DNA from 3 places in the Bacillus sp. Hm123 genome. Region 1 is predicted to be linked to each of the others. Evidence: predicted binding sites of a transcription regulator. Region 1 holds the regulator's gene; each other region holds the start of a gene.
The links. The regulator Rex, encoded in region 1, represses fermentation and respiration genes when NADH is low (regulators of the CRP and FNR family bind a similar motif). The targets are predictions, from matches to a motif close to TTGTGAAATATTTCACAA.
Positions count from the first base shown of each region.

Region 2: the regulator Rex is predicted to act here: its motif matches at 8,224-8,241, upstream of ACSVDJ_RS18375 (cytochrome ubiquinol oxidase subunit I).
Region 3: the regulator Rex is predicted to act here: its motif matches at 4,295-4,312, upstream of ACSVDJ_RS17480 (AtpZ/AtpI family protein).

Region 1 covers NZ_CM200277.1:483,398-493,810, forward strand. Annotated here, with positions in the region: rRNA gene ACSVDJ_RS02700 (23S ribosomal RNA) at 1-1,610, shown strand, start outside; rRNA gene rrf (5S ribosomal RNA) at 1,677-1,792, shown strand; tRNA gene ACSVDJ_RS02710 (tRNA-Met) at 1,839-1,912, shown strand; tRNA gene ACSVDJ_RS02715 (tRNA-Asp) at 1,918-1,994, shown strand; gene tsaE (tRNA (adenosine(37)-N6)-threonylcarbamoyltransferase complex ATPase subunit type 1 TsaE) at 2,157-2,612, shown strand; gene tsaB (tRNA (adenosine(37)-N6)-threonylcarbamoyltransferase complex dimerization subunit type 1 TsaB) at 2,609-3,319, shown strand; gene rimI (ribosomal protein S18-alanine N-acetyltransferase) at 3,312-3,758, shown strand; gene tsaD (tRNA (adenosine(37)-N6)-threonylcarbamoyltransferase complex transferase subunit TsaD) at 3,758-4,777, shown strand; gene ACSVDJ_RS02740 (ABC-F family ATP-binding cassette domain-containing protein) at 5,032-6,954, opposite strand; gene ACSVDJ_RS02745 (redox-sensing transcriptional repressor Rex) at 7,146-7,805, shown strand; gene ACSVDJ_RS02750 (twin-arginine translocase TatA/TatE family subunit) at 7,855-8,034, shown strand; gene tatC (twin-arginine translocase subunit TatC) at 8,051-8,803, shown strand; gene ACSVDJ_RS02760 (YdiK family protein) at 8,864-9,064, opposite strand; gene ACSVDJ_RS02765 (CPBP family intramembrane glutamic endopeptidase) at 9,094-9,828, opposite strand; gene groES (co-chaperone GroES) at 10,066-10,353, shown strand; gene groL (chaperonin GroEL) at 10,396-10,413, shown strand, end outside.
Region 2 covers NZ_CM200277.1:3,530,266-3,540,678, reverse strand. Annotated here, with positions in the region: gene ACSVDJ_RS18420 (LysR family transcriptional regulator) at 1-839, opposite strand, end outside; gene ACSVDJ_RS18415 (tautomerase family protein) at 950-1,369, shown strand; gene ACSVDJ_RS18410 (carboxymuconolactone decarboxylase family protein) at 1,362-1,694, shown strand; gene ACSVDJ_RS18405 (LysR family transcriptional regulator) at 1,799-2,683, opposite strand; gene ACSVDJ_RS18400 (YeiH family protein) at 2,809-3,846, shown strand; gene ACSVDJ_RS18395 (LysR family transcriptional regulator) at 4,017-4,889, shown strand; gene ACSVDJ_RS18390 (ABC transporter substrate-binding protein) at 4,886-6,022, opposite strand; gene ACSVDJ_RS18385 (ABC transporter ATP-binding protein) at 6,019-6,825, opposite strand; gene ACSVDJ_RS18380 (FecCD family ABC transporter permease) at 6,822-7,847, opposite strand; gene ACSVDJ_RS18375 (cytochrome ubiquinol oxidase subunit I) at 8,398-9,798, shown strand; gene cydB (cytochrome d ubiquinol oxidase subunit II) at 9,798-10,413, shown strand, end outside.
Region 3 covers NZ_CM200277.1:3,349,544-3,359,956, forward strand. Annotated here, with positions in the region: gene atpA (F0F1 ATP synthase subunit alpha) at 1-1,102, opposite strand, end outside; gene ACSVDJ_RS17455 (F0F1 ATP synthase subunit delta) at 1,183-1,722, opposite strand; gene ACSVDJ_RS17460 (F0F1 ATP synthase subunit B) at 1,719-2,237, opposite strand; gene atpE (F0F1 ATP synthase subunit C) at 2,530-2,742, opposite strand; gene atpB (F0F1 ATP synthase subunit A) at 2,833-3,561, opposite strand; gene ACSVDJ_RS17475 (ATP synthase subunit I) at 3,568-3,954, opposite strand; gene ACSVDJ_RS17480 (AtpZ/AtpI family protein) at 3,961-4,179, opposite strand; gene ACSVDJ_RS17485 (hypothetical protein) at 4,428-4,637, opposite strand; gene wecB (non-hydrolyzing UDP-N-acetylglucosamine 2-epimerase) at 4,700-5,839, opposite strand; gene upp (uracil phosphoribosyltransferase) at 5,863-6,492, opposite strand; gene glyA (serine hydroxymethyltransferase) at 6,650-7,885, opposite strand; gene ACSVDJ_RS17505 (TIGR01440 family protein) at 8,052-8,624, opposite strand; gene rpiB (ribose 5-phosphate isomerase B) at 8,644-9,081, opposite strand; gene ACSVDJ_RS17515 (methyl-accepting chemotaxis protein) at 9,161-10,108, opposite strand; partial or broken gene ACSVDJ_RS17520 (HAMP domain-containing protein) at 10,100-10,413, opposite strand, start outside.

The sequences.
Region 1 (10,413 bases):
GTGAGAATCCCTTCCACCGAATGCCTAAGGTTTCCTGAGGAAGGCTCGTCCTCTCAGGGTTAGTCGGGACCTAAGCCGAGGCCGAAAGGCGTAGGCGATGGATAACAGGTTGATATTCCTGTACCACCTATTTACCATTTGAGCAATGGGGGGACGCAGGAGGATAGGGTAAGCGCGCGAATGGAAATGCGCGTCCAAGCAGTTAGGCCGATGACGAGGCAAATCCCGTCATCATCAAGGCGGAGCTGTGACGGCGAGGGAAATATAGTACCGAAGTTCCTGATTCCACACTGCCAAGAAAAGCCTCTAGCGAGGTAAAAGGTGCCCGTACCGCAAACCGACACAGGTAGGCGAGGAGAGAATCCTAAGGTGAGCGAGTGAACTCTCGTTAAGGAACTCGGCAAAATGACCCCGTAACTTCGGGAGAAGGGGTGCTCTTTGGGGTGAATAGCCCCGAGGAGCCGCAGTGAATAGGCCCAGGCGACTGTTTAGCAAAAACACAGGTCTCTGCGAAGCCGCAAGGCGAAGTATAGGGGCTGACGCCTGCCCGGTGCTGGAAGGTTAAGGGGAGCGCTTAGCGTAAGCGAAGGTGTGAACCGAAGCCCCAGTAAACGGCGGCCGTAACTATAACGGTCCTAAGGTAGCGAAATTCCTTGTCGGGTAAGTTCCGACCCGCACGAAAGGCGTAACGATCTGGGCACTGTCTCAACGAGAGACTCGGTGAAATTATAGTACCTGTGAAGATGCAGGTTACCCGCGACAGGACGGAAAGACCCCGTGGAGCTTTACTGTAGCCTGATATTGAATTTTGGCACAGCTTGTACAGGATAGGTAGGAGCCTTTGAAGCGTGAGCGCCAGCTTACGTGGAGGCGTTGGTGGGATACTACCCTGGCTGTGTTGAACTTCTAACCCGCACCCCTGATCGGGGTGGGAGACAGTGTCAGGTGGGCAGTTTGACTGGGGCGGTCGCCTCCTAAAAAGTAACGGAGGCGCCCAAAGGTTCCCTCAGAATGGTTGGAAATCATTCGCAGAGTGTAAAGGCACAAGGGAGCTTGACTGCGAGACCTACAAGTCGAGCAGGGACGAAAGTCGGGCTTAGTGATCCGGTGGTTCCGCATGGAAGGGCCATCGCTCAACGGATAAAAGCTACCCCGGGGATAACAGGCTTATCTCCCCCAAGAGTCCACATCGACGGGGAGGTTTGGCACCTCGATGTCGGCTCATCGCATCCTGGGGCTGTAGTCGGTCCCAAGGGTTGGGCTGTTCGCCCATTAAAGCGGTACGCGAGCTGGGTTCAGAACGTCGTGAGACAGTTCGGTCCCTATCCGTCGCGGGCGCAGGAAATTTGAGAGGAGCTGTCCTTAGTACGAGAGGACCGGGATGGACGCACCGCTGGTGTACCAGTTGTCTTGCCAAAGGCATCGCTGGGTAGCTATGTGCGGACGGGATAAGTGCTGAAAGCATCTAAGCATGAAGCCCCCCTCAAGATGAGATTTCCCATAGCGCAAGCTAGTAAGATCCCTGAAAGATGATCAGGTAGATAGGTTCGAGGTGGAAGCGTGGCGACACGTGGAGCTGACGAATACTAATCGATCGAGGACTTTTCCTAGGCGATTTGCAAGGTTACAATACTTATTATCCAGTTTTGAAAGAACAACTCTTTCAAACTTTATAGTCTGGTGGCGATAGCGAAGAGGTCACACCCGTTCCCATACCGAACACGGAAGTTAAGCTCTTCAGCGCCGATGGTAGTTGGGGGTTTCCCCCTGTGAGAGTAGGACGTTGCCAGGCTGTGATCATATAATACATGAAACATACTAACCTTTATTCACATCGTCGCGGGGTGGAGCAGTCTGGTAGCTCGTCGGGCTCATAACCCGAAGGTCGCAGGTTCAAATCCTGTCCCCGCAATAAATGGTCCGGTAGTTCAGTTGGTTAGAATGCCTGCCTGTCACGCAGGAGGTCGCGGGTTCGAGTCCCGTCCGGACCGCCATTTAAATAATCAAGCAGGCAAAACGAAAATGACTTTCGTTTTCTTTTTTTATAAACTTATTTAGGATATACTAAAATAAACTACCTTAGGATGCAATCAATCCTAAGGTTTTTTTACGATTAAAGCTTACATGATTGAATAATGAATAGAGGGAGATTTAGTATGAGTACAATAGCTTTTTTCACATCAGGTGCAGAGGAGACTCAAGCTTTTGCAGAGAGGCTGGCTCAGTTGTTGCAAGCTAGAGATGTGATTTTGCTTGAGGGTGATTTAGGAGCGGGAAAAACGACGTTTACGAAAGGATTAGCGAAAGGACTTGGTGTTAAACGAACAGTAAATAGCCCGACGTTTACGATTATTAAAGAATATATGGGCAGGCTGCCGCTTTATCATATGGATGTATACCGAGTTCAGGATGAGGAAGAGGATCTTGGGTTTGATGAATACTTTTATGGAGAGGGTGTCACGGTTGTGGAATGGGCTCATTTAATTGAAGGGCAGCTCCCTAGTGAATATTTAAAGCTATCTCTATTACATCAAGGAAATGATGAGCGGAAAATTGAATTAATGCCTGTAGGAACAAGATATGAATCAATTTGTAAGGAGCTTTTAGGATGAAAGTATTAGCTATTGATACATCTACATATACGCTTGGAGTAGCTCTTTTGGATGGGGAGCAATTAATAGGTGAGTATACAACGGATTTGAAGAAAAATCATTCATTGCGAGCGATGCCAGCCATTGAGACGTTGCTAAAAGAATGTGAAGTGTCACCATCAGAGCTTGATAAGATTGTTGTTGCGAAAGGGCCCGGTTCATATACAGGTGTCCGTATTGGGGTAACGATTGCTAAGACGTTAGCTTGGTCTTTACAAATTCCGTTGTCCGGCGTATCTAGTCTGGCGACGGTTGCAGCTTCAGCAAAATATTTTCCGGCATATATTAGCCCGATTTTTGATGCGAGACGAGGACGAGTATACACTGGGTTATACCGATTTGAGAATGGAGAGTTGATCACTGTGAAAGAAGATCGAAATCTATTGCTTGAAGATTGGTGCAAGGAATTGAAGGAGTTAGGTCACCCTGTTTTATTTGCAGGTAAGGATGCGATTATTCATAAAGAAACAATTACAAATATGTTAGGAGAGCAAGCGGTCATTGGAGAGGCCAGTGTTCATTCACCGCGGCCGTCTGAGCTAGGGCGACTTGGTTTAGGCGCACCTGCTGAAGATGTGCACTCGTTTGTACCGAATTATATTCGTCTCGCTGAAGCGGAAGCGAAATGGTTAGAAGCGCAACAAGGAGCAGAAGAACGTCATGGTTGATTTAGCTGTACGTGAGATGACGCTTGATGATGTCGAGGGCGTATATGAAATTGAGAAGAGTAGTTTTTCTGTGCCTTGGACGAAGGAATCGTTTTATAAGGAAATCGATCATAATTTGTTTGCCTTGTATCATGTAGCTGAATCAGATGGTGAAGTGGTTGGTTACTGTGGTATGTGGCTGGTGCTAGATGAATCACAAATTACGAATATTGCGATTTTGCCTTCTCATAGAGGACATGGTTTGGGAGAAAAGCTTCTTGTGCATGTCATGAAAGCAGCGAAAGAAAAAGGGGCTACGGTGATGACATTAGAAGTGAGGGTAAGCAATACACCTGCTCAAAATTTATATAAAAAACTTGGTTTTCAGCCAGGTGGAATTCGCAAAAATTATTATTCCGACAATCAGGAAGATGCATTAGTAATGTGGGTGAGGTTATGATGAAAAAAGATACGTATATATTAGGGATTGAAACAAGCTGTGACGAAACAGCGGCAGCGATCGTAAAAAATGGTAGAGAAATTGTCGCGAATGTTGTTTCTTCGCAAATCGAAAGTCATAAACGATTTGGCGGAGTGGTACCTGAAATCGCTTCTCGCCATCATGTGGAAGAGATCACAATTGTAGTTGAAGAAACGTTGAAACAAGCAGAAATGACGTTCAAAGAGTTAGATGCCATTGCTGTAACGAAAGGTCCTGGCTTAGTGGGGGCGCTTTTAATCGGTGTAAATGCAGCGAAGGCTTTAGCGTTTGCTCATAACCTGCCATTAGTAGGTGTTCATCATATTGCTGGTCATATTTACGCCAATCGAATCGTTGAGGAAATGGCTTTTCCATTATTGTCACTCGTTGTTTCTGGTGGTCATACGGAGCTTGTATTAATGAAAGAGCATGGAGCCTTTGAAGTCATTGGAGAAACGCGTGATGATGCGGCGGGTGAAGCGTATGATAAAGTGGCGCGGACATTGAACTTGCCATATCCAGGAGGGCCACATATTGATCGCATGGCCGCAGAAGGCGAAGCTTCTATCGATTTTCCGAGAGCTTGGCTTGAGGAAGGCTCTTATGATTTTAGCTTTAGTGGGTTAAAGTCAGCGGTGATTAATACACTTCACAATGCCGAACAACGCGGAGAACAGTTGAAACCTGAAGACATTGCCGCAAGCTTTCAAGCAAGTGTTATTGATGTGCTAGTGACAAAAACGATCCGAGCTACGAAAGAGTTTCGTGTAAAGCAGGTGCTTTTATCAGGAGGCGTGGCAGCAAATAAAGGATTGCGAAAGGCATTAGAAGAGCAATTTGCTACGTTGCCAGAGGTGGAATTAATCATTCCTCCGCTTAGTCTTTGTACAGATAATGCGGCGATGATTGCTGCTGCTGGTACGGTGCTATTTGAGCAAGGAAAACGAGATGATTTCTCTATGAATGGTTACCCAGGGTTAGACCTTGAGCAATTTTAAGTAGAAGCTGTCCGATAAGAAGGGCAGCTTTTTTTCTTGTTCACAAATTGTTGATAAATCGTGAATAAACAAATATCATTTGTTGATAAGATGCTATGTGGTTCGATTGGAAAATGTTGATAATGTGGATAAGAAAGAGTGTTTTTGTGGATAAAGGGGATAACATTGTTAAGGTATTGTAAATAAAGTGTTTTGTATGTGGATAAGAATGTGTATAAAAAGTCGCCAGAGACACATGCTCTGGCGACTAGGGGTTAATCTTGAAGAAGCTCCCATTCTTCCATTAACTTGTCCACTTCCGATCGATTGTTCTCAAGCTGTTCATTGAGCTCGAATGATCGTTCATGGTCTTGAAATATTTCTGGCTGGCATAATAGCTCTTCAGCTTCGGCAATGTCCGCTTCGAATTTCTCAATTTGGTGTTCAATTTCTTCGAGGCGTCGACGCTTTTGACGTTCAAGCTTCTTCTGCTCTTTATCAACATAATAAGTAGAAGTGTCACTGGAGCTCGTGTCTACTTTGGTCGCAACAGCGGCTTCTTCTATCATCGCTAATTCTTCCTGCTCTAGCTTTTTAGCGACGTAATAATCATAGTCTCCGAGATATTCAGTCAGTCCTTCTGGTGAAAGCTCGATCACTTTAGAAGCCAGTCGATTGATAAAATAACGGTCATGGGATACGAATAAAATCGTTCCGGGATAGTCGATCAGCGCATTTTCGAGTACTTCTTTGCTATCTAAATCAAGATGGTTCGTCGGCTCATCGAGAATTAGGAAATTGGATTTTTGCATCATCAATTTAGCGAGAGCGAGGCGAGCTTTCTCACCGCCACTCAAGGTAGAAACGGGTTTTAATACATCGTCACCTGAAAAAAGAAAGTTTCCCAGTACGGTGCGGATATCTTTTTCCGGAGTGCCTGAATAGTCATCCCATAGTTCGTTTAATACCGTTTTATTCGAGGTTAATTCTGCTTGCTCTTGATCGTAATAGCCGATAGAGACATTCGTTCCGAGTGTAAATGCACCTGCTAACACCGGAAGTTTATTGACGACAGTTTTCAAGAGGGTCGATTTCCCAGCTCCATTCGGTCCAACGAGTGCGATGCTGTCTTCTCTGGAAACGAGTGTCGTTAAGTGGGGAGCGATCGTTTTCTCTTCATAACCGATAGATAAATCATTGACTTTTAACACTTCATTCCCGCTTTGCTTTTCAATCGTAAACAAAAAGCTGGCCGATTTCTCATCTCCATCTGGGCGGTTCATTAATTCCATCCGCTGTAATTGTTTTCTTCGGCTTTGTGCTCGTTTTGTTGTCGATGCACGGGCAATATTGCGCTGAATAAAATCTTCAAGCTTCGCGACTTGCTCTTGCTGCTTTTCAAACATTTTCATTTCTTTTTCATACTGTTCCGCTTTTTGAACTAAATATTTGCTGTAGTTTCCATGAAATTTCTTCACTTTATGGCGAGATACTTCGTATACTTGTGTGACCACTTTGTCGAGGAAGTAACGGTCATGCGAGACGATTAAAATCGCGCCGCTGTAGTTTTGTAAATATTGTTCAAGCCAAGAAAGTGTTTGAATGTCTAAATGGTTCGTCGGCTCATCGAGTATTAAAATATCCGGCTTCGTTAACAGTAGCTTTCCTAATGCAAGCCGTGTTTTTTGTCCGCCGCTTAATGTCGATATTTTCGTGGAGTAATCAAAGTCGTGAAAGTTTAACCCGTGCAAAATCGAACGGATATCCGCTTCAAATTGATAGCCGCCTAGCTCTTTAAATTTATTTTGTAGCACATCGTATTCACTCATAACTTTATTGTAAGTGGCTTCATTTTCATATACGTCAGGATTCGACATTTGCGCTTCGAGACGGCGAATCGTCTGTTCCATCTCTTGCAAATGAGCAAAGACTGACAGCATTTCCTCCCAAATGGATAGGTCAGATTCTAAGCCGGTATTTTGGGCTAAGTAACCGATCGTCACACCCTTTGGCTTCATAATTTCTCCGGAGTCATACGAAAGATGGCCAGCAATTATTTTTAAAAGAGTCGATTTCCCTGCACCATTGCGGCCAACGAGGGCAATTCGATCCTTCGTTTGTACTTCTAATTTTATATTTGATAGGATCAGTTCAGCTCCGAAATACTTCGATAGCTGTTGAACTTGTAACAAAATCATCTTTTTCACCTCTATTTTCAGTGTATCCCATTCTACTAGTAGGAGCAATGTTGTAAGTTTGTTTCTCTTAATTGTGAAAAGGTAGACAAAGGTATAGGACAAAAAACGTAAATTATTGTATCATAACACGTAAGGGAAAAATAATGGAAGCGTTAACAAGTAAGTTAGTTGTAGTTGTGGGGGTATGATAAATGAATCAAGATTCAACGAAAATTCCGCAGGCAACAGCGAAGCGTCTGCCGTTGTACTACCGTTTCATCCAAAATTTACACTCTTCTGGAAAGCAAAGAGTTTCTTCGGCAGAATTAAGTGAGGCTGTTAAAGTGGACTCAGCAACAATTCGTCGGGACTTTTCTTATTTCGGAGCACTTGGAAAGAAAGGGTACGGTTACAATGTCAGCTATTTGCTATCTTTCTTTCGGAAAACATTAGACCAAGATGAAGTGACCAACGTAGCGTTAATTGGTGTAGGGAATTTAGGGACGGCTTTTTTGAATTATAATTTCATGAAAAATAATAATACGAAAATCCAAATGGCCTTTGATGTAGCTCACGATAAAGTGGGGACCATTATTGGAGATGTTCCCATTTATCATTTAGATGATTTAGAGGAGAAGTTGAAGGAAGCAGCGGTCCAGGTGGCTATTTTGACTGTGCCCTCTCAGGCGGCTCAAGGCATTACTGATCGACTGGCTGCCTCTAACATTAAAGGACTGTTAAACTTTACACCTGCACGATTAACGGTTCCGTCGTCGATTCGAGTACATTACATTGATCTTGCGGTCGAACTACAGTCATTAGTCTATTTTTTAAAGCATTATCCAGAAGTAACAGAAGAAAAGCCGGAATAGAAAAATATTGAAAAATCGGGTATGATGAAGGGGAGGGGGTGGTGTACGGATGACAATGGGTATAGGCAGTATTATATTAATTGCTGTCGTAGCACTATTGATTTTTGGACCGAAGAAGCTTCCTGAACTTGGACGGGCAGCTGGAGATACATTAAAGGAATTTAAACATGCAACAAAAGGGCTGGCAGACGATGACGACAAGCCAGCAGACAAAAAAGATCCCCAGTAATGAAGGATGAATGATCATGAGTCGACAAGACATGACGGTATATGAACACATTGGCGAATTGCGAAAACGGCTCATTATAGTAGTCGTTTTCTTCTTCTTTGCTATGATCGCCAGCCTATTTCTAGCAGAACCAATTATTCGTTATTTACAGCAGGCCGATGAGGCGAAGGAATTAACGATGAACGCTTTTCGGGTAACCGACCCATTAAAGATTTATTTTCAAATGGCTTTTGTGCTAGCCATTATTATAACGTCACCAATGATCCTCTTTCAGCTTTGGGCATTTGTTAGCCCGGGATTATTAGAGAAAGAGAGAAGAGTGACACTTAGTTACATTCCGGTATCGGTGTTGCTTTTTCTAGGGGGATTGTCATTTGCTTATTTTATTTTATTTCCGTACATTATTCATTTCATGATGAATTTATCAGGGAAATTAAATATTGAGCAAGTGATTGGCATTAATGAGTATTTTCAATTTTTGTTTCAAATTACGATTCCATTCGGTTTTCTGTTTCAATTGCCTGTTGTCACCTTGTTTTTAACGAGGCTCGGCATCATCACCCCGATGTTTTTGGCGCAAATTCGTCGATATGCCTATTTCGTCTTACTAGTTATTGCTGCACTTATTACGCCACCAGATATTATGTCGCATATGATGGTGACTGTGCCACTGTTCATCTTGTATGAAGTAAGTATTTGGATTTCGAAAATTGGTTATAGAAAAGCGATAGCAGCAGAAATTGAAGCAGAGAATGTAGAACAAGAATAAAAAAGGCTGTCCAAAGGGCAAGTCCTCTGAATGAGAGGACCATCCCTGTATGGAACAGCCTTATTTTTTTTTGCTTTTCTTTAGACGGAAATGCATAAACACTAGACGAATACCTGAACCGATATCCATTGTAGCTAATAAAATTAACACATAAGCGAAAAAGCCAAAGCCGCTCGAATTGACCGTTTCAATCGCCCAGTAAGTAAATAGAACACCGAGAAATAAATAGAAAATCCCGGCGGTTAATGGTGATTGTCTCATTCAAACTCCTCCAAATTTAGTTAAACAGGCTATGAAAGCCAGGTAATGAAGCTTTGTAGCTGTTCCGCTTCTTTCATCATTCGTTCGATGTCATCTTTAAGAAAGTACTGCGCCATGACAACCATCGAGTTCATTGCTGCATGGGCAAAAATCGGCACGATCAGCCTTTTCGTTTTTACGTACAGATAGGCGAATGTAAAGCCCATAGCTGTATATAACAAAATATGCTCAAAATCCATATGAACAATTGAAAAAATGAAGGAACTAATTAGTGCGGATACTCCGAAAGAGAACTTTTCATATAAGCTCCCGAACACAACTTTTCGAAACACAATTTCCTCTAAAATCGGTCCGAACAATCCTACGGCGATCATCGTCGCTGGTACAGCTTCAATAAAGTTGATAATGCTTTCTGTATTATCAGAGCCCGGTTTAATGCCTATCATTGTTTCAATGTTGATGGCAATGACTTGCGAACTAAATGCTAGAAGTACCCCACCAATGGCCCATAACATCGAAGTCTTAGCTGATAGCGGCTCCATTCCTCTCAGTCGATTCTGTGGAGATTTTCGTAATATGAGTAAAATGATCAGCAAGGCTGACGTAAAGCTGATGAGAATCCAGATACCTGGTACGAGAACTTTCATCTGTTCAGGTTGCACTCCGAGGGCGAGCCCGGTTTTATATACAAGCGGGGCGCCAATAAAGCTAGAAAGTTGCATAATTACATACACAATGAGAATATAACCATATTCTTTTTTCAAATGAGAAAAGCTCCTTTATTCAAATTCAATTAAAGCCTATTTTACTAATAAAAGATGTGGGATTCAAACAGAATGATTAGAGGGATATTTGGCAAGAGGGAATGATTTGTAAAAAAAATTAGGCTTCTTGCTTGCAAAATAATTCCGAATTAATTATTATAATAATTGTGTTAGCACTCATGATTAGAGAGTGCTAATAAATTAAAAATTACATACATTATGAGGAGGTTGTTTCACTTGTTAAAACCACTAGGTGATCGCGTTGTTATTGAACTAGTAGAATCAGAAGAAAAAACGGCTAGCGGAATTATAGTACCAGATTCAGCAAAGGAAAAGCCGCAAGAAGGCAAAATCGTAGCAGTTGGTGCAGGTCGTGTTCTTGAGAACGGTGAGCGTGTAGCTCTAGAGGTAGCTGTTGGAGATCGCATCATCTTCTCTAAATATGCTGGCACAGAAGTGAAATACCAAGGATCAGAATACTTACTCCTTCGTGAAAGCGACATTCTTGCTGTCATCGGAGAATAATAGACGAATACGAATAAAAAAATAATCAGGGAGGTTTTACACATGGCAAAAGAAATTAAA
Region 2 (10,413 bases), 550 kb from region 1:
TGCTTTGTTTGGCTCAAATAGTTTCTGTTTTTAGAGGAAATTAATAATCCTATAGGCATTTGGGGATCAAATCCTTTAACCTTAAATGATATATTACCTTTGTTTAAAATAGTTCCCTTCGGAATAATACCTATTGCATTTCCAAAAACCAATTGTGGAATAAGATGTAATGCACTGCAATTGTAAACTCTTTTAAAAGATAAATTATTTTCTGATAAGAAAGCATTGACAGATTGAGAATAATAACAACTATTCTCTCCAATTAAAACAGGGTAATTAATGATATCGAATATTTCAATTGATTCTTTATGTAATATTGGATGATGGGGGTTATTGACAATAAATTCGATTTGTTCATTGTAAAGTGGAGAGAAATTCATATCGGAACTATTTTTGTTGTTTCCGCAAACGGCAAAATCAATTTTATTTTGTTCTAATATTTGTGATAAAAGTGCTGTGTTCCCTACAACAAAATCACAATGTATATATGGTTTCTCCTTATCTAAATAGTTTAATATAGATGGAATTAACTTTTCAGCAACAGATTCTGTTAGTCCTATCTTCAATGTTCCTTTTTCCTCATTACTTATACGTTGTGCTTGGGATATTGAATAATCCCAATGCATTAACAGATTATCTACCTCCTCAGCAAATAAAACACCTTCCTTTGTTAACCTGGCATCCCACCCTCGTTCAAATAGAAGGAAGCCAAGTTCATTCTCTAGTTTTTTTATATGTGTTGTTACGGTTGATTGAGCGTAGTTTAATTTTTTTGCTGCCAGTGAAAAAGTTCCTTCTTCGACAATCCTCTTAAATGTATTTAACTCTTTTATCTCCATTTTCACACCTCGTCTTCATCGGTTTTATTGATAATTATATGATTTATTTTCAATTATACAAATGGAGATAATGGAAGTAAAATAAGGGCATTAAGAAAGGGAGTGAAAGTATGCCGTTTGTTAATGTTTATTATCCAGATGGTCAATTGAATAAAGAAGACCTAAAAACGGTAAGCGATAGTATTCATCATTCATTGATTGAACATTTCGAAATTCCAGAAAATGATTACTTTCAAATGTTTTTACCTTACCCATCTAATCAATTTTTTTACGATCGACATTATCTCCTAGAAGGGGAGAAAAAGAGAACAGACAAAATGATACATGTTTCCATTACATGTGGACCAGGAAGAACGATAAATCAGAAAAGAGATTTGTATCGATCAATATCGGAAGCTTTTTATACTCATTTAAACATCCCGACAACTAATATTTTTATTACATTAAACGAGACAGCTATTGAAAATTGGTCATTTGGTCAAGGAATCGCACAAATGGTTAATATAATGGAGGAAAAAAGTAGTGAATAATCGTATCGAATCTAATATTCCAGAGAAAATGAGAGATATTGCTCCCGATTTTGTTAATTACGCTGAAAACATATTATTCGAAAAAGTATGGAGAGATTCTACTTTATCATCAAAAGAAAGAAGTTTGATTACGCTGTCTGCTTTAATTAGTATTGGTAATACGGAACAGCTACCATTTCACCTACAATTAGCAGAAAAGAATGGAGTTAAAGAAAAGGAAATAATTGCTTTAATAACGCATATGGCCTTTTACGTTGGATGGCCTAAAGCGGCTGCAATGTTAAATATGATATTGAATCAAAATGAAAATGCGGTATCTAAATAATCACTTAGATAACTATTAAAGAGCCGATTTCCTCTTAACAGGATAAAATCCGGCTCTTTTCTCATCTCAATTTGCTTAGCGTGGTTTTTTTGGCGGTACTTCTTTCACTGCTTATTCTGGCGCAGTAAATCAATAAAGACTTGAAGTGCTTTCGTTTGAAATGGTGATGTTGTAATGATTGAAAACTGTCTTGTAAAAGGTAGCTTGTCTATGTTAATTATTTGTAAGTGTCCATAACGGAGTTCTTTTTGGATGGCCAACTGAGACAATAAGCTAATACCTAATCCGGCTTCAACGGCTTCTTTAATAGCTTGAGTACTGCCGAAGTTCACGATATGAGCAGGAGAGATATGTAATCGTTGAAAAGCATGTTCCGCGGCCTCTCTTGTTCCTGAACCGGATTCGCGCAAAATCCACGTTTGTTGTTCTAAGTCTTTAGTCGTCACTTCTCCATCTTTATTCGATAGCGGGTGAGCAGGAGAGGCGATGATAACCATGGAGTCTTTGGCAATTTCTTCTGTCTGTAATGGTTGTTCAGTTTTGAAATGCCCCTCGACAATGCCGACATCAAGTTGGTGACTTATTACTAAGTTAGATATGTCCGCCGTATTGCCGATCGTCACGGTTGGCTGAATGTTTGGATAGTTTTGTTGCATGTTTGCGACAAGGTGAGGGAGGATATACTCTCCAAATGTGTAACTTGCTCCAATCGAAAGAGGTCCGCTCGCCTCGTTGGCTAAATCATCCACTAAGTGTTGCATCTTTTTATACAATCCCGTAATTTCTTTTGCATGATGAAAAACAATTTCGCCTGCTTTGTTTAGTCGCACATATTTATTCGTTCGTTCTAGCAATCTGACACCAACGCTTTCCTCTAATTTACGAATATATTGACTCACTGCCGGCTGCGTCATGTGTAACTCTTCGGCCGCCTTTGAAAAATTCTTTTTTTCGACCACTGTTACAAAGACTTGTAAATGGATATCCATATCGGTTTCCCTCCATCATAAAACTTTTTACGTTCATCATATCAATTTACTTATTATCATCATAATGAATACTTATTTTTCTTATAATAACTATCCCGTTATAGTGAAGTAAGGGGGTGTTTTTTATGGCTTTAGAAAAGGTATATGTGATCGAGCAGAAAGATAAGAAAGTTTCTGCACCAGTAGCGTGGATAGGTGGGGTTATCTTTACATTTTTTATTGCCTTATTAGGATATTTATTGGCATTAGTTCCCGGATTTAATTATATTGGTCAATTGGCTTGTGCAATTATTATTGCTATTGTTTATCGCCACGTTTTTGGATATCCTGAATTTCTTCGATTGGGCATTAATTTTTCATCAAAGAGGCTGCTACGGATTGCTATTATTTTGTATGGTCTTAAATTGAACATGGCGGTCGTTCTTAGTGAGGGGATAGGGATTTTACTTCGTGATGTTTTCATTATTATTTTTGCCATCTTGTTGACTAGTTGGCTAGCCAAATGGCTGAAAGCTGATAAGTCGATTTCTTTGCTACTAGGGGTCGGAACTGGCGTGTGCGGTGCAGCTGCCATAGCGGCAGTCGCGCCGATCATCCGATCAAAGGACGAGGATACAGCAATCAGTGTGGGGATTATCGCGTTAGTGGGGACAATATTTTCTATTGCTTATACACTTTTATTTCCCTTTGTCCCTTTAGATGCTACTCAATATGGAATTTGGTCCGGCATGAGTCTACATGAAATTGCTCATGTCGTGTTAGCTGCTGAACCTGCAGGAGAAGAGGCGCTAACGATGTCGTTATTAGCTAAACTAGGACGTGTCTTCCTGCTTATTCCGCTTTGTTTCATATTTATATATGTAACAAAGCGGAAACATAAAGACTCGAAAGAACTAGCTACAAAAATGGAGTATCCATGGTTCCTTGTTGGTTTTATTCTGTTGAGTATGTTAGGAAGTTACGTATTTGCCGATTCTATCGCTATGTCTGAAAGTGGGAAAAGCGCCATTTCCAGCTTTACAACATGGCTATTAACTGCAGCAATGGTTGGGCTTGGGTTAAATATAAGTTTCATTCATTTGCGGACAAAAGCTCTACGCCCACTTATCGCTATGACGATTACATCGTTATTGCTGTCTACGATCGCTTTCTTTCTTATCTAATAATAGTGAAATGATGAAAACACGAAAGAGAGCTTCATTAGGACTAGCCGTGAAGCTCTCTTTCCTTATTATGATAAATATGTTGCTTTTCTATAGTTGATTCCTTATACTCTTTATTGATAATGATTTTCAATATCAATAATTAAGATCGCTTTTTGGAGGTTTACACGATGAAATCTTTTGAAAAACTCGCTGCTTTTGTTGCTGTAGCGGAACACGGAACTTTTTCTAAAGCAGCTGAAATACTTTATTGTTCCCAACCTGCATTAAGCATGAAAATCCGTTCACTAGAAGAACAACTGAATACACAGTTGTTTTTTCGTAAAGGCAAACAAGTTATTTTGACTCCTTGCGGTGAACAATACCTTCCTTATGCAAAAGAAATGTGTCGGCTTTTCCATCATTCTTCAAGAATGCTTACACAACAACAAACAGAAGAATATCAAACGGTTCAATTATTTGTGACGACTTGTCTCAATTCCCATATTATTCTTGATGCCCAAGCGGAATTTAAGCGGCGTAACCCTCAATGCTCACTCCAAATCATTTTTCAGTCAAATGACCAATTAATTAAACGGTTGGAAGAAGGAACAATTGGAGAAGCTATTGTTTTAAATGAGGGTGCGATTGACGATCGCTTTGATAAGCATTTTGTTTATGAAGATGAATTTTTAGCAGTAGTAAGTGGTCAACATAATAATAATCAATCAATAGAGATGGTTGATGTTGCCGATAAATGTCTATTGTTGACGGATTGTGGCTGCCCTTTACGAAACGAGATAAAAACTGAATTTCATAAACAAAATCTCTTGCTGCGCAATTATGTTGAATTTAATCATATTGATATGGTTAAACAGAACGTATTAACGCAGCAAGGTGTTGCTTTTTTACCTAAATCGATTATTGATCAAGAATTAGCTGAAGGGAATTTAACATCCATTCAAATGTTTAAGAACGTGTTGAAGAAGAAGTATTATTTTGTTCATCGTTCTCAACACAAGGTCCTTCCGATGCTATCTAATTTTATAAAAATATTAGCTTAGCTGCTTGGTGGAATAGGATTTAGAATCTGATTGATTTCTTCGTCTGTTAAAGAATAATCATAGAAGCGTTTATAGTAATCACGAATTTCGTCTTCTATCTTATAGTAGTTGAACGTGTTAGGATGGTTTTTCTGAGCCATCCATTTCATCATTAACGGTGCATCAGCACTAGGCGGGTACCACATGAATATTCCTTCAGGTACTTTATATACACGCTTGTTTTTAACAGCGTCCACTTTGCTCCAGTCTTGACCTTTTACGCGATTTTCATAAAGGTCTTCTGGAGTGGTTGCTGAAAAGTTGCTGATATAGATGACTTCTGGATTCCATTTGTACACCTGTTCCATATTTACACTAGGGTTTCCACTTAATTCGGGAGCAGCTAGATTATTAGTACCCGTTGATGTTAACCAAAAATGTCCAAAGTGGCCTTTCCCATTCACATTTAAGCTTTTCTCCTCTAAAACGGAGAAGAACAGCGCATTAGGTTTGTCTTCTTCACTTATATTTTTTAAATGATCTTGCGTGTCTTTCATTGTGTCTTTCGCATATGAAATAATTTCTTCTGAACGTTCCGTCTTATTTGCGACCTGTCCAATCAATTCCATCCAACCATAAAATGTTTCAAATACATTTCCATCGGCTATTTCTAATGTACCGAATGCAACGGTAGGTATATCCAACTTCTCCACCATTTCCGTTTCTTCTGTATCATTCATTGAAAAGAACAAGTCTGGATTTAGTTTCAACAACTCTTCAGCGTTGATTTCGCCACTTTCCATGAATTTCGTGCTGGCATCTAATATACCTGGGTCAATTTTGCCTAACATAGAGTTTTTCGCCAGTTCCAGTGACCCTGGAGAAATTCCCGCTATTTCATCGGTCGATCCTGTTGCGATGAAATAGGCGGATGGTAATGGCATGTGATAACCGATAGCGATTCGGTCCCTATTCTCCGGGAGTTGTACAGTTCTGCCACCGTGATCGACAATTTCTGTTTTCTCTTTTGTCGTCTTTTTATCAGCCGTTTCTTTTGCATTCTCTTTTTCCGGCATAGAGCAGGCACTTTGTACGAATAAAGCAGATAGTAAGACGGAAGAAACTAAATATTTTTTGATTTTTCTAGTTTTCATGATGATGAACCCCTTTCGACTATATCTATTGGACAGATATTTTTGAATGTACGTTTTTCACTGTCCACTGTTATCATTTTCACTTGTACTTCGAAATACTCTCTTAAATTACTTTCGTTCAATACGTCTTCCACTGGTCCGAATAGACAAGGCTGGTGTTTTCCAAGCATAAGTACTCGATCGGCTATTCTTAAAGCATTATTAGGAAAGTGAGTATTCATGATGCATGAAATACCTTGCTCATGAGCGAGCTTTTCTATTACATTCAAGATAATCATTTGTTTTTTGAAATCAAGATGAGACTCAGGCTCATCCAAAACTAAAATGTTCGGACCTGCAATCAAGGCGCGAGCAATAAACACGAGTTGCAATTCTCCACCGCTTATTTCATTACAAGAATGACTAGCGAGGTGTGCAATCTCAAGTAATTCTAGTATTTCAAGTGCACGATCAGCATCTTCTTGGCTAGGCGTTTCGAACAATCCTAAATGAGTGGATCTTCCTAAGAGCACCATATCAAGTACAGTATAAGAAAACGCATTAGATCGAGCTTGCGGGACATAACCAATTTGTTTCCAAATATCCCGCTCAGTCATTTGTACCAGAGGTTGCTCGTTAAGCAAGGTTTCTCCCTTTTCCCACTGTAGCAAACCTGTAATGCAGTTAAGTAACGTTGTTTTTCCAACACCGTTAGGACCGAGGATCGCCATGATTTGACCAGGGGTTAATGAGAAACTAATATCAGTAAATAACGGTTGTCCTGCAACGTAAGAGTAGGTTCCTTCTTTAACGGTGATACTCATGTCCATCCTCCTTTTGTTTTCCTTAATAGGTAAGCAAAGAAAGGAACTCCAAAGATAGCAGTTAGAATGGACAATGGAATTTCAGCGGCGGTTAATGTACGAGCGACATTATCAATGACAAGCAAATACATCGCACCAATAGAGATAGAAACAGGAATCAATATTTGGTGGTTACTACCGACAATCATTCGTGCAATGTGAGGGATGATTAGCCCTACCCATCCGATGATTCCGCTAAGGGAGACGGCAGTAGCTGTAATAAGAGTTGAGGCTACAATAATTCCCCATCGCATTTTATGTACATTCGTTCCAAGTGACTTCGCTTCTGTTTCTGATAGAGACATAATATTTATTCGCCAGCGCAGTAACCATAGAATAATAATGCCTATTAGTATTAAAGGAACTCCGATGATCAATGATGCATAAGACGTGCCAGCAAGACTGCCCATCAGCCAAAATACAATAGTCGGCAATTCATCTTGTGGATCAGCAACATATTGTATGAGCGAGAGAGCGGCTTCAAACATGGCAGAGGTGATGACACCAGCTAAAATGAGTACAAATAAAGGACTTTTCTTTCTTACTTTACTAATAGAAAACGTGACTAACATGGCCACGATCCCAAAAGCTATGGCAAATATGATCGTAATAGTACTACTGCCGAACAACACAATAGAGAGAGCAGCTCCAAATCCGGCTCCGGATGATACGCCAAGTATATGTGGGCTTACTAGAGGGTTTCCAAACATTCCTTGGAAGGATGCCCCGGATATCGATAGCCCTGCTCCGATCATCATCGCTAAAATGGTGCGTGGTAGCCGAACTGTTAGGACGACGGTTTCCTCCATGGCACTCCATGTCTGTTCTATAGGCATGACTTTCGATAATAATATTTGATAGACTGTCGTTGGCGAAATGAAATATCGTCCAAGACAGAGTGAGATGAAAAGTAAAACAATCGGCAAAACAATGAAGCCAATTGAAGAAAGCAATCGATGTCTGGAATGAAAGGTTGCTTCCACGTGTTTCCCTCCTGAGTGATTTAAATGGTCATTAGAGCAAGTATTAGTTATTGATCTCCTTCCGGTAATATTCTCACCCTATCTACTTGATAATAATTATCATTTTCGATTATAAGATTAAAGCTACCATTTTATCAATTGGATTATCGAATAACACTATAAGCAAATGTTATATAGGGAAAACTAGTTTTGTTATGGCCTCTTCGGAAAAGATGAAATCGACAAAAATAGGCGGAGAAAAATGATTGATTTTTTCTCCGCCTATTTTACTTTAGAGCTTTTTTGGCGATGCAGGATGAAAAAGCATTATGTTTCGATTTTCCCTTTATTTTGTCAACTATGTAAGTCATAAGATACAAGAAACAGTCATAAATTTACGTGAAGCTTGTCACAAATTATACGCAAATCTATCACAAGTTGTTTAAAAAGGTATCATAAATTCCCCATACATCTGGTCTACAATAGTAACTATGTTAGATAAAAATGTGAAGCTGTGAACAAGATCAACTCTAGCGTACAAAACGTAGAAAATTTGGAGGGGAAACAACAGATGGATGAGTTATTACTAGCTAGACTTCAGTTTGGCTCTACGACGATTTTTCACTTCTTGTTTGTGCCATTATCTATCGGACTTGTGTTCATGGTAGCGTTAATGGAAACATTCTATGTAGTGAAAAAGCAAGAAATTTACAAGAAGATGGCGAAGTTTTGGGGACACTTATTCCTTCTTAACTTCGTAGTGGGGGTTGTAACGGGGATTATTCAGGAATTCCAATTCGGAATGAACTGGTCTGAATACTCACGATTTGTCGGAGATGTTTTCGGTGCACCGCTTGCGATTGAAGCGTTGCTTGCGTTCTTTATGGAATCCACGTTTATTGGATTGTGGATTTTCGGTTGGGATCGCTTATCGAAGAAAGTGCATTTAATGTGTATTTGGCTCGTATCGATTGGAACAATGTTATCAGCTCTTTGGATTTTAGCAGCTAACGCTTTTATGCAAGAACCAGTAGGTTTTGCGATGAATAATGGTCGTGCTGAGATGAATGATTTCTTTGCCCTATTGATGAACCCTCAATTATGGGTGGAATTCCCACACGTAATCTTCGGTGCACTTGCAACGGGAGCGTTCTTCATTGGTGGTGTGAGTGCTTATAAACTATTGAAGAAAAAAGAAGTTGAATTTTTTACTAAGTCTTTCAATATGGCAATGGTTGTAGCACTGATTTCAGGATTAGGGATTGCTTTCAGCGGTCACGCTCAAGCGCAGCATTTAATGTTTTCACAGCCAATGAAAATGGCAGCGAGTGAAGGGTTATGGGAAGATAGTGCAGACCCTGCTCCATGGACGTTATTCGCGAATATCGACGTGGAGAAACAAGAAAACTCTGCTGAAATTCATATTCCATATGCATTGAGTTACTTAACTTACGAGAAATTCTCTGGTTCTGTACCAGGAATGCTGACATTACAAAAAGAATATGAAGAAAAATATGGCCCTGGGGATTATATTCCACCAGTCAAAACAACATTCTGGAGCTTTAGAGTCATGGTTGTTGCTGGTATGGTGATGATCTTCGCTGCCGCATTAGGTTTATGGTTCCAATATAGAAAGACATTAATGAATCAAAAATGGTTATTAAAAGTGATGGTGGGATTAATTTCATTCCCATTCATTGCGAACTCAGCTGGTTGGATTATGACAGAGATTGGTCGTCAGCCGTGGACTGTATTTGGCTTGATGACGACATCCGCTTCGATCTCGCCTAACGTTTCATATAATGAACTATTGTTCTCGTTCATTTCCTTTACAACGATCTATTTAATCCTTGGAATTGTGTTAGTTTACTTATTTGTACAAGAAATTAAAAAAGGCACGGAACATCATGGACAAGACTCTCAAGATGTACATGACAACATTGATCCTTTCGATAAGGAGGCTTACCAATAATGGAATTAAGTGAATTATGGTTTCTTCTTGTAGCTATTCTGTTTGTCGGTTTCTTCTTCCTTGAAGGATTCGATTTCGGTGTAGGAATGGCTGGAAGACTTATAGGGCAAAATGATCTTGAACGTCGCATTATGATTAATACGATTGGGCCTTTCTGGGATGCCAATGAAGTATGGCTATTAACAGCAGGGGGAGCGATGTTCGCTGCTTTCCCTCACTGGTATGCAACAATGTTTAGCGGTTATTACATTCCGTTTGTGTTTATTTTACTTGCTTTAATCGTTCGTGGTGTGTCGTTTGAATTTAGAGGGAAAGTCGATAGTAAGAAGTGGACAAATACATGGGATTTGGCTATTCTTGTCGGAAGTATCGTACCTCCATTTTTATTCGGAGTAGCATTTACTAGCCTTTTAAAAGGAATGCCAATTGATGAAACAATGACGTTACACGCAGGATTCACTGATTATGTGAACCCGTATTCTGTCACTGGTGGAATTGTTGTGACATTACTATGCTTAATGCATGGATTAGTATTTTTAACGTTACGCACAGTGGGAGATTTGCAAGTGCGCGCTCGTAAAATGGCACAAAAAGTGGTCTTTCCAGTTCTTATTT
Region 3 (10,413 bases), 730 kb from region 1:
CACCTACACGGGATACAGAAAGACCGGCATTGATCGCAGGACGTACACCTGAGAAGAATAAGTCAGACTGTAAGAAGATTTGTCCGTCAGTGATTGAGATAACGTTCGTTGGAATGTAAGCAGAGATATCGCCCGCTTGTGTTTCAACGAATGGAAGAGCAGTGATTGAACCTGCACCTAACGTGTCATTTAACTTTGCTGCACGCTCTAGCAAGCGAGAGTGTAAGTAGAAAACGTCACCAGGATAAGCTTCACGACCTGGAGGACGACGTAATAATAGGGAAAGCTCACGGTATGCTGCTGCTTGTTTTGATAGATCATCATATACAATCAGAACATGTTTGCCGTTGAACATAAATTCTTCACCCATTGTTACTCCAGCATAAGGAGCAAGGAATAACATTGGAGCTGGTTGTGATGCAGATGCTGTTACGACGATTGTGTAATCTAGGGCACCATGTTTACGAAGAGTTTCTACTGCATTACGAACAGTAGATTCTTTTTGTCCGATGGCTACATAGATACAAACCATATCTTGATCTTTTTGGTTAAGAATTGTATCGATCGCTACAGATGTTTTACCTGTTTGGCGGTCACCGATGATCAATTCACGTTGTCCACGACCAATTGGTACAAGAGCGTCAATCGCTTTAATACCTGTTTGTAATGGTTCATGAACAGATTTACGATCCATAACCCCTGTTGCTGGGCTTTCGATTGGACGTGTTTTCGTTGTGTTAATCGGGCCAAGACCGTCAACCGGCTGTCCTAGAGAGTTAACAACGCGTCCGATTAATTCTTCTCCTACTGGAACTTGCATAATGCGTCCAGTACGGCGAACTTCATCACCTTCACGAATATCCTTGTAAGGTCCAAGAATAACGATACCTACGTTGTTTTCTTCCAAGTTTTGTGCCATACCCATGACACCGTTTGAGAACTCAAGAAGCTCTCCAGCCATAACGTTGTCGAGGCCATGAGCACGAGCGATACCGTCACCAATTTGGATAACCGTACCAACATCGCTTACTTTCATATCGGACTGGAAGTTTTCAATCTGCTTTTTAATCAGCGCACTGATTTCTTCAGCTTTGATGCTCATGAATTTCACCCCTCATAATATTAGTGGTCAAAGAGTAATTAATAGTTAGTATTAATTTACTCATTTACGTTTTGTTTTAATTAGTTAACGACTAATTGCTTTTGTAGACGATCTAGTTTACCACGAAGGCTACCATCATAAATACGGTTACCAATACGTACTTTCACGCCACCTAACAAATTAGTGTCTACTTCATTTGTAATTTTCAATGACTGCTTACCAACTTTTTTAGCGAACTGAGCAGAAATTTCCGCTTCTTCTGTCTCCGTTAATGGACGAACAGATACGACTGTTGCTGCTGCCACTCCGCGTTCTTCGTTTGCTAATTGTATGTAAGCATCTACTACATCAGTAATATACATTTCACGGTGACGCTCAGTTAAAAGCATCAACAGATTGACCGTATATGATGAAGCGTTAGTGAATGCTGACTGCAAAAGAGCTTTCTTTTGTTGGATCGTCATTTTTGGTGATTGTAACAAAGGAAGAAGTTCTTTGCTATCCGTAAATACGGCTTTCACTACATGAAGTTCCTCTTCAATTGCGTCTAGTTGCTTTTGTTCTTTGGCGATTTGGAAAAGAGCTAATGCATAGCGCTTAGCGACTACAGAGTTACTCATCGCTCTTCCCCTGCCTCTTTAATGTAATCATTGATTAATTTTTCTTGATCCGCCGCGCTCAATTCTTTTTCAATTACTTTAGAAGCAATTAAAACAGAAAGTGAGGCAACTTGTTCGCGAACCGCTGCCAACGCTTGTTCTTTCTGCTGATCGATTTCCATCTTTGCAGACTCTTTCAAACGTTCTGCTTCTGCACGAGCAGCCGCAATAATTTCATTCTTTTGATCGTCGCCGACTTTCTTCGCATTTTCAATGATTGATTGTGCTTCTTGGCGAGATGCTTTTAATTCTGCACGTGTTTCATCTAATAATTTATTAGCTTCTACACGGCTTTTTTCAGCTGATTCGATCTCTGAGGCAATATGCTCTTCACGCTGTTGCATGATTCCCATAAGTGGACCCCAGGCGAACTTTTTAATCAACGCAAGTAAAACGATAAACATTACTAATTGGAACAAAATATCTCCTTCATTAAGGCCCTCAGATGCTCCTAGTACAAATGCGTTTGCTAACACGCCTACTTCACTCCCTTCAAGAGTCTCCATCCTCTCTTAAGTAGAGAAGATTCTATTAAACGAAATGCTTTTTTAAAGATTGAACATAAAGGAATGGCGAAGGTTCGCTTGGAATGATCTTCGCCATTTGGAACAAAATCCCGAAATATAATATAGCTTCTAGTGTTAAAAACAAACACCTTTAGCTATTTTTATGATCGAGCTTTAACGACCAAACTACTGAACATATACAAAGCTTGCTATGTAGCAATCTTGCTTATGACAATATTTAAGTAGTCGTTTCTTGAAGTTATTATTTACCTACAACCATGAATGCGATAACTACTCCAATGATCGGAAGTGCCTCAACTAATGCAACCCCGATAAACATTGTTGTTTGAAGCATACCGCGAGCTTCTGGTTGACGAGCGATCCCCTCAACTGTTTTTGAAACGATTAAACCGTTACCAATACCTGCACCAAGTCCTGCTAAACCAATCGCAATTGCTGCTGCTAATAGACCAATTGAACCTGTCATTGTAAAATTTCCTCCTTTTAATGTATGAATAAAATATTTTTCACATAGTTCTGTTCATATAAAATGAACAAATTATAATTAATGGTCTTGACTCACTTTGTGGGCCAGGTAAACCATTGTTAACATAGTAAAGATAAACGCCTGAATTCCTCCGATAAAGACGGAGAATCCTTGCCAAGCAAGTGTCGGAATGATCGCAGCGATTGTGCCACCTATTCCTGATGCTGCCATGCTTCCTGCTAGTAAACCTAACAGAATCTCACCTGCGAAGATGTTTCCGTAAAGCCGGAGACCAAGAGTGAGCGTGTTGGCAAACTCCTCAATGATTTTCAATGGGAATAAGAACCACATTGGACGGAAGAAATCCTTCCCATATTCACTGAAGCCTTTCATTTTAATTCCATAATAATGTGACAAACCAACAACCATTGCAGCAAGTGTTAATGTAATCACTGGATCTGCTGTTGGTGATTTCCACCAAAGCGTGCCATCATATACGACTGCGAATGGAAGTCCTAAGAAGTTGGAAATCGCAATGTAAAGGAATAAGGTCAAACCAAGAACATGAAAGCGCCCCCCTGTTTTCCAGTCCATATTACTTTGGATAATCCCTTTCACGAAGTCCATGATCCACTCAAAAAAGTTTTGCAGCCCAGTAGGCTTCATCGCTAACTTTCTCGTAGAAATGACGGCAATAAGAAAGACAATCGCACTAGCCACTGTAATCATTAACACGTTAGCTAAGTTAAATGTCAGTGAAAAGCCATCAAAAACTTCCCATGTAAACGTTGGATTTTTATGATGCAACTTTTTTCACCTCTCTTCCCCGGTTTTATTTATTAAAAAATGAATAAAAAAATCTATCATAATGACAAGATAGGATGTCATTAATCCCAAAACTGTGAAAATAAGATGGATATGCTCAGGATAGCGTAAGGCAATGAGCGTAGCTAATCCCGCTGAAGCCATTCTAGATAAAGTACCGAGCGATTTCACTTTTTCGCCTTTATCGATCGCATCGCTAAAACGGTTCATTCGATTAACCATTAACCAATGGTTGAAAAAACTTAAGCTTGTCCCAAGGATGAGGCCTGCGAACACAGGCTTATAGGGCGTAATTCCCCAGCAGAAGACAAAAACGGAGAGCAAGTAGATTATGTACTTTCGATGCCTAGCGTATGTGTGCTGAAGTTCCGGCATAGTAATTTAATCTCCCGAATTAAAATAGCGGACTGATTGTAACATTAAAAAAATGCCAATGGTTAAACCCAGTAGCAGTCCGATGATTAAACAAAGTGGGTCGGTGTTCCAATTTCCATCAAGCCAGCGTCCAGCAAATATCCCCATAAGGATCGAGCCTGCTAACTGTGCTAGAATGGAACTGTACAAGGCCATTGCTCGAAAAGGGCTTTTTCGACTTTTCATACGAAAACACCTCTATTCTAGAATGGTTTACTTGACATGACAAAAACGGTTACAATTGTTTGTTCCTTACCCTTTGTTAGCATACAATAGGGGTTTTTCAATGTCAATGTGTTTAGAGTGAAAAAGATCACAATTTGTAACGAATCTTTCACAAAATGATCAAAAAATAGGAACTGTTATAAGTTTTTCTTATTATATAGAAGAAGCGTGATTTTTTTCCAAAGGTTTGGTGATGCTTCTTTGACTTTTTATGGCTTTTCTTCGATCTTACGTGACATTTCTTCGACCTTCCAAACTTTTCTTCGACCTTGCGCCGCACTTCTTCGACTTTCCACGCTTTTCTTCGACCTTGCGCCGCACTTCTTCGACTTTCCACGCTTTTCTTCGACCTTACGCCACACTTCTTCGACTTTCCACGCTTTTCTTCGACCTTGCGCCGCACTTCTTCGACTTTCCACGCTTTTCTTCTATTAAAAAAGCCAGCTGTGCGATGCCCAGCTGGCTTTTGCTTTTTGTAAATTTAGAATCGTTCTGGCTTTTGATCCGTCGCTTTGAAATGGTAGCGAATCGCTTCGCAAATGCGGCGAGATGCTTCTCCATCGCCGTACGGGTTAGAGGCTTTCGCCATTTTTTCATATTCAGCTTGGTTCGTTAACAGCTCTGTTGCTAATTTGTAAATCGTTTCTTCTTCCACACCTGCAAGCTTTAATGTTCCCGCCTCGATTCCTTCTGGTCGCTCTGTTGTGTCACGCAACACGAGAACCGGTACGCCAAGTGATGGTGCTTCTTCTTGCACCCCACCGGAATCGGTTAAAATCAAGTGCGCTCTTGAGGCAAAATTGTGGAAATCAATCACATCAAGCGGTTCGATTAAGTGAATGCGCGGGTCGTTGCCAAGGATTTCGTCAGCAATTTCTCGAACCGCTGGATTTAAATGCACCGGATACACGACTTGAATGTCGCTATTTTCTTCAACAAGACGCTTGATTGCTGAGAACATGTTACGCATCGGTTGCCCAAGATTTTCACGACGGTGAGCGGTCATTAATACGAGACGGTCACTACCGACACGCTCTAGTACTTCATGATTGTATTCTTCTTTCACCGTTGTTTTCAGCGCATCGATCGCTGTATTTCCTGTCACGAAAATCGCTTCTGCTTTTTTATCTTCATTTAACAGGTTGCGTTCCGCTTGATCCGTCGGTGAGAAGTGAAGATCCGCGATCACACCTGTGAGCTGGCGGTTCATCTCCTCTGGAAACGGAGAGTATTTATTCCACGTACGCAAACCTGCTTCAACATGGCCAACCGCAATTTGATTGTAAAAAGCCGCTAAACTCGCGATAAATGTTGTCGTCGTATCACCGTGAACGAGCACGATATCCGGCTTGACTTCCTTCATCACGCGATCTAGCCCTTCTAATCCGCGAGTTGTCACGTCAATGAGTGTTTGGCGGTCTTTCATAATATTTAAGTCGTAGTCAGGCTGTACGTTGAAAATTTCAAGAACTTGGTCAAGCATTTGACGATGTTGAGCGGTCACGGTCACAATCGACTCAAAATGCTCTGGATGTTTTTGTAATTCAAGAACAAGTGGTGCCATCTTAATTGCTTCCGGACGTGTGCCGAAAATCGTCATCACTTTAATTGGGCGATTCATTTTACATGTACCTACCTTTTGAATTATTTTGTTCCGAATAGACGGTCTCCTGCATCTCCTAGACCTGGTACGATATAACCTTTTTCATTTAATTTCTCATCTAAAGCGGCGATGTAAATATCTACATCTGGATGTGCTTCCTTCATTGCTTCTACTCCTTCAGGGGCAGCCACTAAGCACATAAACTTCACGTTTTTCGCTCCACGCTTCTTCAAAGAGTTGATCGCTTCAACCGCAGAACCACCTGTTGCAAGCATTGGATCAACGACGATAAAGTCACGCTCTTCTACATCAGAAGGGAGCTTCACATAATACTCAACCGGCGTTAATGTTTGTGGATCACGATATAAGCCAACATGCCCTACTTTCGCGGCAGGAATTAACTTTAATACTCCTTCAACCATTCCAATACCGGCACGTAAAATCGGCACGATCCCTAATTTTTTACCTGCTAGCATTTTTGTCTTTGCTTCGCATACAGGTGTCTCAATGCTCACTTCCTCTAACGGCAAGTCGCGTGTAATTTCAAACGCCATCAATGTCGAAACCTCGTCCACAAGCTCACGGAATTCTTTTGTTCCTGTATTTTTATCACGAATCATTGTTAATTTGTGTTGAATTAATGGATGGTCAAACACATATACTTTTGCCAAAGTAATCGCTCCCTTATCTTTATGTACAAAAAATGCTCTGTTAGCAGCTATCACATAAACGGCAAAAAAAAACCGCATAAGCAGCAGATAGCGTTTATGCATTTTTCATTATTATAGTACAAAAAAACACCCGAGTACAACCGGGTGCTTAAACTGTTTAATTATATAATGGATATTTTGCTGTTAAGTCGGCTACACGTTGGCTAGATTTTTGTAGTGTTGCTTCATCTTCATGATTTTTCAACGTGTCAGCGATAATAGAAGCTATTTCGTCCATCGCTTCTAAATCGAAACCACGAGAAGTGACAGCTGCTGTTCCGATACGAATTCCACTTGTGACGAACGGGCTTTGTGGATCGAATGGGATCGTGTTTTTGTTAGCTGTGATTCCCACTTCGTCAAGTACATGTTCCGCTACTTTTCCTGTTAGGCCGAGAGATTGAAGGTCGATTAATAGCAGGTGGTTATCTGTACCGCCTGATACAAGACTGATGCCTTCTTTTGTTAATCCTTCACCTAGACGTTTCGCATTGTCGATGATGTTTTGTGCATATTCTTTAAAGCTTGGATTTAACGCTTCACCAAAAGCTACAGCTTTCGCAGAAATAACGTGCATTAATGGACCACCTTGGATACCAGGGAAAATCGCTTTATCAATTTTCTTCGCAAACTCTTCTTTACAAAGAATCATACCGCCGCGAGGACCACGGAGTGTTTTATGCGTCGTTGTTGTAACGAAATCAGCGTATGGCACTGGATTTTGGTGAAGGCCTGCTGCTACAAGACCAGCAATATGAGCCATATCGACCATTAAGTACGCGCCTACTTCATCAGCGATTTCACGGAATTTCGCAAAATCAATGGCACGTGGGTACGCACTTGCACCCGCTACGATTAATTTCGGTTTGTTGTCGATCGCTTTTTGACGTACATCTTCGTAATCGATCATTTGTGATTCTTTATCGACACCATACTCGATGAAATTGTATTGTACCCCACTGAAGTTGACTGGACTACCGTGCGTTAAATGGCCACCATGAGAAAGATTCATCCCAAGAACTGTGTCACCCTGCTCTAAAATTGTAAAATAAACTGCCATGTTTGCTTGTGCACCAGAGTGAGGTTGCACGTTTGCATGTTCGGCACCGAAAATTTCTTTCGCACGATCACGAGCTAAATCTTCTACAACATCCACATGCTCACAGCCACCGTAATAACGCTTAGCAGGATAACCTTCTGCATATTTATTCGTTAACACTGAACCTTGTGCTTCCATCACTGCTTCACTAACAAAGTTTTCAGAGGCAATTAACTCAATTTTCGTTTGTTGACGTTTTAACTCATCTTGGATTGCTGCAAAAACTGCTGAATCTTGAACTTGAAGTTTGCTCATTTTCAATCCCCTTCCGTTTTATAGGACTTATTTTTCAACTTTATGTAGTGCCAATTTTATAAATTCTTTTATATTCTATCACGTTTCGGCCATCTTTCAAATAAATTAACGAATTTTTTTATAAAAAAACCGACTTTCATAATAAAAAGCCGGTTATATCCTAACATTAACTAGTGCAACTTTCGTTTATATTCGTTTTTTCATAGACCGCTCGAACGCCACCGATTAATTTCGGTCGTGTTTTCGCCATCGTTACATGAGCATGTCCCACTTGCTTCACGCTCGTACGTAGCGGAACTGCGACATGCTTTAAATGCATTCCGATCAATGTATCACCGAGATCGATTCCAGCATCGACTTTAATATATTCAACGACAGCGCTGTTCGAGTTTTGCTCATAAGCATAGGTAGCCATTGACCCGCCCGCTTGCCGAACAGGGATGACCTCGACTTCTTCAAGATGCAAACGCCCAATCAGCTCACGATCAACGACTAGCGCCCGATTTAAATGTTCACAGCATTGAAAAGCCAAGTGAACACCGTGTTCATCCGCCCATGTTTTCACTTGACGATAGACCATTTCAGCAATCTCTAACGTGCCCGCTGTGCCAATTTTTTCGCCAGCAATTTCCGAAGTCGAGCAGCCAATGACGACCGTTTGCTCTCGTTGAAGGTTAGCCTGTTGCTGAAACTCTTGTAACAGTCGGTGTAAGTCTCGTTCCCACTCTTTTAATAACACAGGGCTTCACCTCGCCTTATTATTGTTCGTATGCTTTAATTTTACCCACACGATTTTCGTGGCGGCCACCTTCGTAATCCGTCATTAACCAAACTTTCGCGATTTCACGAGCCAATCCAGGACCAATGACGCGCTCTCCCATCGCCAGCATATTGCTGTCATTATGTTCTCTCGTTGCTTTAGCACTAAACAAATCATGAACAAGCGCACAACGAATGCCTGTTACTTTATTAGCAGCAATGCTCATGCCAATGCCTGTTCCACAAATTAAAATCCCACGGTCAAAGTCACCATTCGCTACTTTTTCCGCCACTGGAAGCGCGTAATCTGGGTAATCAACAGATGTACCACATTCACAGCCGAAGTCCTCAAACTCAATGCCAAGTTCTTCTAGTAAGCTCTTTATTTCCTCACGAATATTTACTCCACCATGATCCGAAGCAATTGCTACTTTCATTTGTACAATCCCCTTTCAATTAGGTATCTGTTTGTATTTTGTCATAGAACGATATCTCAGGCAAGCAACCGACAGTTGGCTATAAACGAAAACGAGTGATCGTTGATTTCAATTCCTCCGCTTGTGTTTTCAGCTGGATGATGTCTTGTTCGATATGGTTCATGACTTTCGTTTGATCTTTCGTCACACGTGTCACTTCTAATGCGCCTGCTGACGTTTCCTCAGCAATCGCAGCGACTTCTTGCGACTGTCTAGACGTCAGTTCAATACTATCCATCTGCTTGTTTACTAAATTAAAAATCATCTGGACATCATCTGCCACGACAAGAATTTTGTCTGTCATCATTTCAATCGCTTCGTTCGCTTTTGATCCCTTCTGCACTTCAGTGTTTACGCTTTCAACTTGAGAAGAAATTTGCTGCACTACTTGATCAACTTCCCGCTGCATTTGTTGAATCAGCTCAGAAATCCCTTGAACTGCTGTGCCGCTTTCATCTGCTAGTTTGCGAACTTCTTCTGCCACAACCGCAAAGCCTTTTCCATGCTCTCCTGCTCGCGCCGCTTCAATCGAAGCATTTAATGCTAGTAAATTCGTTTGTGCCGCAATCGCTCCCACTAGTTGAATAATATCGCCCACTTTACGAGCATTTTCTTCTAACCCTCGCACAGCTCGCAAAGAATGTTTGTTTTCAGTGGATAACCGTTCCATACCTGAAATCAGCGACTGAAACACCTCTTTACTTTCTTCAAGATCGCGAACCATTTCTTCCGCTTGAACAGCTGAAGTTTTCGCTTTTCGTTGCACCTCACCCGCTAGGTGAGTCACATCCTCTACCGACTCCGCTGTAGACTGGATCGCAACAGCAGAATTTTCGGCTCCCGCTGAAATCTCATCCACCGTGCGGAAAATATCCTCTGCCTTTTGTGAAGCTATCGCTGCTTCCTTTGAAATTTGTTGTACACTTTCATTCGTCAACGAAAAATTATTTTCAATGCTATGAACCATTTGTCTTAAATTAGCGAGCATTTTATTAAAAGCCTGGGCTAGTGATCGGACTTCATCTTGACCATTTGGCAACTCTACATCTTTTTCAATATTTCCAGTAGCCGCTTCTAGAGCAACGACTTCTAACTGTTGCAGTGGCTTAACAAAATAGCCTCCCACAATGTAAGCTAAAATGCCAGACCACATAATTCCCATTAGTAACGTCATAATCGTAAATAATGTTTCATTCATTGTGGAAAAAAACGCAGGATATAAGTAGTAAATAAAAAAAGCGCTAGTGGAATATGTAACGATTGCCAACACAGTCACAAGCGCCACAAGTTTCT